Prochlorococcus marinus XMU1402: one gene and its partner. The protein of the gene in region 1 interacts with the protein of each later gene in a pairwise test. Links are inferred from orthologs where the notes say so. Each region holds a gene or a part of one and is shown on either strand. Other genes may lie near its edges.

Region 1 (2,848 bases):
ATAACAGTGAGAATAATTGGGATTGACCCCGGATTAGCTAGAGTTGGTTATGGAATAATTGAGATAGAAAATGAAAGAAAGATATTATTAGATTGCGGCGTTATTGAGACATGTAAAGATAAAAAAGAAGAACATAGACTTTATGAGATATTCCAAGATCTTAATGAATTAATAAATCATTGGAACCCAACTGCAGCGGCAGTAGAAAAATTTTTCTTTTACAAGTCAAGCACTACCATTAGTGTGGTGCAGGCGAGAGGCGTGATTATGATGGTATTGGCCTCTAAAAAAATTCATGTTAGTGAGTATTCACCTGCGCAGATAAAATTAACAATTGCTGGGTCTGGAAAGGCATCTAAGAAAGATATTCTTGATGCTGTTATGTATGACTTAGATCTTAACAAACCTCCAAAACCTGATGATTCAGCAGATGCATTGGCAATAGCACTCACAAAACTAAATGAGGAAGGCTTTAACTGAGAATTTAAATGACGATCTTTGAAAATAAGAAATTGGAGAGGGATACGTTTAGAAAACTAAGAGATGGGATATCTCTTGATCAAAGAGAAAATGTAGAAAAGAATGTAAGATTATATATTGATTCATTTGTTAAGGGATATAAAAATATTGGTTATTTAGCTATATATTGGCCTCTAAAAAATGAAGTTGATATTAGAGGTCTAAAGAAAAAATTCACTTTAGCTTTACCTAGATGTAAAGATAAAAAAGAGTTGTTATTTTATCCATGGGACGAAAAACCTCTTACCAAAGATTCTGAGGGAATACTAAGTCCAAATAACTCTTCTCCATTGAGTCATTTGCAGATAAGCATGATATTTGTACCATGTCTTTCGGTTGATAAAAATTTAACAAGATTGGGTTATGGAGGCGGTTATTTTGATAAATTAAGGAGAGATAATGATTGGGGAAATGTTCCATGCATTGGAGTATTAACTTCTAATTGCGTAAGTACGATTCCATTAACGAGAGCTGAGTGGGATATTCCTTTATCTGGATTTATCACAGAAAAAGAAATATTTGTATAATGGGAGATTATTAAATTGATTAATTTATAGCTTTAAAAAAATGGAAAATCAGGAAAAATACAATAATTTATCAAAATTAGTAGAAAAGTTGAAGAAATCAGAAGATCCAAAAAGAAAATATGAATACATTTTGTGGTTAGGCAAAAAATTGAAAGAGCCAGATAGTGAAATTCTTGTAGAAGAAAATAAAGTTAAGGGATGCGTTTCAGAAGTTTTTGTTAAGGCAACTATTAAAGCCGGTAAATTATTTTGGGAAGGATATTCTGATGCTCTCATAACAAAGGGTTTGTTGGCCTTTTTAATAAGTGGATTAAATGAGTTGACACCAAATCAAGTTGTTGAAATAGATAAGAAATTTATAGAAGATACTGGTTTGAAAGCAAGCTTAACACCTTCACGTTCGAATGGTTTTTTAAACATTTTATTGAAAATGCAGTCTCAAGCAAATGAATTTTTGTAGGCCTAATAATATAAAATTAAATTCAAAGTTAAAAGAAATAAAAAATGAGAAAATGCAAAATTGGGATTGTAGGTTTTGGAACTGTAGGTTCAGGGATTTATAAAATATTAAGTTCTGAAGTTGATTCACATCCAATCCTAAAAGAAATAGAAATTGCAAAAATAGCAGTCAAAGATCTTAATAAAAAAAGGGGTATTGAGCTAGACAATAATTTGTTAACTGATGATCCATTTAAATTAATTAATGACCCCTCTATAGATGTAATTGTTGAAGTAATGGGTGGAGTTGATTTGGCGAAAGATATTATTCTGCAATCATTAAAATTAGGTAAATCTGTTGTTACTGCAAATAAAGCTGTGATTGCAAGATATGGAGAAGAAATATATAAAACTGCATCTAAAGAAGGAGTGTATATTTTGTCAGAAGCGGCTGTTTGCGGAGGGATTCCAATAATTGAACCCTTAAAAAGATCATTAAAAAGTAACAGTATAAAAAAAATGGTTGGGATAATAAATGGCACAACAAATTTTATTCTTTCAAAGATGGCAAATGAAAAAGCTGATTATAAGGAGACTTTAAAATTGGCCCAAAGCCTTGGTTACGCAGAATTTGATCCAACCGCAGATGTTGAGGGGCATGATGCTGCTGATAAGATTTCAATCCTTAGTGAACTTGCCTTTGGAGGGAAAATCAAAAGAGAGGAGATACATTCTGAGGGTATTAGTAAAATTAATCTCAAGGATATTGAATATGCCAATAAATTAGGATTTGAAATAAAACTTTTAGCGCTTTCCGAAAGGGGACAAACAAATAGTAATGATTCACTTGCTTTGAATATTTGGGTAGGCCCTTCTTTGATCCCAAAATCTCATCCATTAGCAACAGTTAAGGGAGTTAACAATGCCTTATTGATAGAGGCTGATCCTCTAGGAGAGATAATGTTGTATGGTCCAGGCGCAGGGAGTGGCCCAACCGCTGCATCTGTAGTCTCAGATATATTAAATCTGCATGCCGCCTCAGTAAAAAATAATAATTCAGTCGATCCATTGTTATCTTTTGATTTCTGGAGAACCTGCCACATCATAGAATGTTCACAAATAAACAAAAAAAATTACCTTAGAATTATTTGTCTTGATAGTCCAGGCGTCATAGGAAAGATTGGAGATATTTTTGGAAAGAATAATGTATCAATCGAATCAATTGTTCAACTTGATGCAAGTGAGGACAAAGCAGAAATTGTCGTTATTACTCATGAGGTTAATAATGGAGATTTTGAGAAATCGAAAGATGAAATAAATTCGCTTAATGAAGTCAAAGTTATTGCAAGTCAATTAAGTTGTAT
Region 2 (3,056 bases), 910 kb from region 1 along the record:
ATTTTAATGCTTTTGAGAAGAAACTAGTTTTTAAAGGTTATGGATCTGATTTTTTGAGGAATTTATTTGAAATTGATTGTGGAGAACAAGTTTCATCAAATTTTTTTGATGCAATAAAAGTTGAACATATAAAAGATTGTTCCATTCCTGAGTCTTTTTGGTTTAAAGGTTTTGAAGATAAATCTACTCATTCTTTTCTCTATAGACCGCTTGTGGAAAAATATAGAAAACCACCCCTTTTTGTTAGGGCACATAGCGGCCCAACTTCATTTTATGATGGATCATATAATTCTGAAGTTCAATATTGGACGTCGAAGGGATTTTTTGTTGCTGAAGTTAATTATGGAGGATCATCTGGATTCGGCAAAGCATATAGAGAGAGGTTGAATTATAAGTGGGGCGTTGTTGATTCTTATGATTGCAAAGCACTAGTTCTTGAATTAATTAAATTAAATCTAATTGATAGTGAGAAAGTAGTAATTTTTGGTAATAGTGCTGGTGGGTTAACTGCCTTGAATTGTTTATTATATGGATCTATTTTTACAGCTGCAATTTGTAAATACCCTGTTCTTGATTTGAATGATATGCATTACAACACTCATAGGTTTGAAAAAGATTATTTAAATTCTTTGGTAGGGAATTATGCAAAAAATCATAATGATTATATAAATAGATCGCCGATTAATCATATTAATAAAATAAAGAAACCTATCTTATTGTTTCATGGAAAAAAAGATAAAGTTATTTCTTATAAACAAACTTTAAGAATTCAAGAAATTTTGATTCAGAATAATAAGAATTCAGAAGTTATTTTTTTTGAAAATGAAGGGCATGGATTTAAAAATATTGAAAATAAAGAAGTAGTAATGCAAAAATCTCAAGAATTTTTAACAAATTCTCTAAATATCTAAGAATTGATTTTTAAAAAATTAATAGTATCTTTTAATTTTTCTATAAATACATCAATTTCTTCCTTATTGGTTGTGAAATTCATGCTAATTCTAGCCGTTGATTTAATTCCAATGTATCTGTGAAGAGGTTGACAGCAATGATGCCCACTTCTGATGCAAATTCCTTTTGAATCAAGAATTTCAGCAATATCATTTGAATGTATATTTTTCACATAAAAAGTCGCAAGTGATGCTCTGTTTGGATCTATCTCGGGAGATGGACCAATAATTTCAACATTTTCTATTTCATTTAATTTTTCAAATAAATATTTAGTAATAGTCTTTTCATATGCATGAATTTCATTCAATCCAATAGTGTTTATATAATTAATTGCTTCTGCAAGACCTATTGCTTCTGCAATGGCTGGAGTTCCAGCTTCAAATTTATGCGGTAGCTCTGCCCATGTACTTGTCTCTTCAAAAACATCTTGAATCATTTCTCCACCTCCAAAGAGAGGAGGAATTTTTTCTAGGATTTCTTTTCTTGACCAAAGGAAACCAATACCTGTAGGGCCGCAAAGTTTATGTCCTGAGCCTGCTAAAAAATCTATATCAAGATCAATCACATCTAGTTTTTGATGGGCCAAACTTTGACATGCATCTATTAACACTAAAGAACCTTTTTGTTTGGCTAATTTAGTGATCTCTTTGATTGGATTACAGCAACCCAGAGTATTACTAACATGTACTAGGCTAACAAGCTTAGTTCTAGATGTGAGTTTTGATTTAAAATCGTCTATATCTAATTTCCCATTTTTATCTATACCTACAAATTTTAATTTGCATTTATTTTTAGCTGCAACCATTTGCCATGGAACAATATTGCTATGATGTTCCATTATTGATAAAAGAATTTCATCGTTTTCTTGTAATGAAGATTCGCCCCATGATCTAGCTGCTAGATTGATTGCCTCAGTTGCATTTCTTGTGAAAATGATTTCTTTTGTTGAATTCGCTTTTATATACTCGCTTATTAAATATCTTGCATTTTCAAATTCTTCTGTCGCTTTAGCACTTAATTGATGTGCGCCTCTATGTACATTGGCATTAAAGTTTTTATAATATTCATTAATTTTTTCTAAGACTTGTATTGGTTTTTGAGTGGTTGCAGCATGGTCTAAATAAATAATTTGCTCATTACTTTTTAAGTTCTTATTTAAAAGAGGAAAGTCTTTCTTCGTTATTTCAGGAAAATTTTGAATTGTTTTCATTAATTTTCATTTAAAAGTTTATCAAGCAAATCCCATCTATTTTTTGAAACGGGAATAAATGAAATTATTTCTTGAAAGTAAGAACTTAATTGTAGTTTACTTGCTTCTGTTAATGTGATCCCTCTTGTTCGCATATAAAAAAGTTCTTCTTCATTTAATTGTGAAATTGTTGCTCCATGTTTGCATTTGACATCATCAGCAATTATTTCTAATTGAGGTTTGGTATCTATTTGTGCGCGATTTGATAAAAGTAAATTTCTGCTTAATTGAGAAGCATCAGTTTTCTGGGCAATTTTTGGAACTATGATTGAACCTTCAAATATCGCATGTGATTTATCATCAGCAAGTGATTTATTGATTTGATCTAGAAATCCATTGGGACCATGAAAGTCTATTTTTGTAAAAGTAGAAATTTGTTCATCTTTTTTTGTTATTTGCATACCTCTGATATTGGTTTTAGCGTTTCCTTCAGATTGTTTAATACGAATTTCAAATCTTGCATAATTAAATTTGAAATGTAAAGATCCCAAATTGTATTCGCTATTATTTTGTTGAATTACATTGAGAGAATTTAATAGATTTGATTTGTTTTCACCGTAAGAAACAACACCATGGTTTACGGAACTATTTTCTTCTAAACAAAAGAACGTTGATTGAGATAATGAAGAGTTGTCTTTACCAAGATTTACTTGTAATAAATCAATATCACAATTCTTTTCTAAGAATATTACAAGGGTTTTTGCGTTTAAAGAATTACTTGATGCGTGACTAAAGATTTCAATAGGAGGGATTTGTGATCCATTTATTTTTAATCCCAAGATATTCTTTTTACAGTTTAAAGAAAGATTTAGTAAGTCACTCCAATTTTCGTTTTGATCAAAACAAGATATCTCTT

Evidence for each region. Proteins that work in one complex are often made in the same cells at the same time.
Region 2: the proteins of HA141_RS05750 (region 1) and HA141_RS00390 interact in binary tests that used the Escherichia coli proteins (3 or more experiments, as listed by UniProt). The link is inferred for Prochlorococcus marinus XMU1402 from one-to-one orthologs.

What each region holds. Positions count from the first base shown.
Region 1 is NZ_JAAORD010000001.1:989,848-992,695, reverse strand. What follows is about bases 5-2,796. They hold HA141_RS05750 (SufE family protein), read left to right. Parts: upstream 5-1,086; coding sequence 1,087-1,506; downstream 1,507-2,796. Other genes in these bases: HA141_RS05745 (homoserine dehydrogenase), read left to right, coding at 1,551-2,796; HA141_RS05755 (5-formyltetrahydrofolate cyclo-ligase), read left to right, coding at 489-1,046; ruvC (crossover junction endodeoxyribonuclease RuvC), read left to right, coding at 7-480. Also shown: bchI (magnesium chelatase ATPase subunit I), read left to right, coding at 1-1; more of HA141_RS05745, read left to right, coding at 2,797-2,848. UniProt on the Escherichia coli protein: Participates in cysteine desulfuration mediated by SufS. Cysteine desulfuration mobilizes sulfur from L-cysteine to yield L-alanine and constitutes an essential step in sulfur metabolism for biosynthesis of a variety of sulfur-containing biomolecules.
Region 2 is NZ_JAAORD010000001.1:76,141-79,196, forward strand. Bases 35-3,034 are described here. They hold HA141_RS00390 (aminotransferase class V-fold PLP-dependent enzyme), read right to left. Parts: upstream 2,162-3,034; coding sequence 908-2,161; downstream 35-907. Other genes in these bases: HA141_RS00385 (alpha/beta hydrolase family protein), read left to right, coding at 35-911; HA141_RS00395 (SufD family Fe-S cluster assembly protein), read right to left, coding at 2,161-3,034. Outside these bases: more of HA141_RS00385, read left to right, coding at 1-34; more of HA141_RS00395, read right to left, coding at 3,035-3,056. UniProt on the Escherichia coli protein: Cysteine desulfurases mobilize the sulfur from L-cysteine to yield L-alanine, an essential step in sulfur metabolism for biosynthesis of a variety of sulfur-containing biomolecules.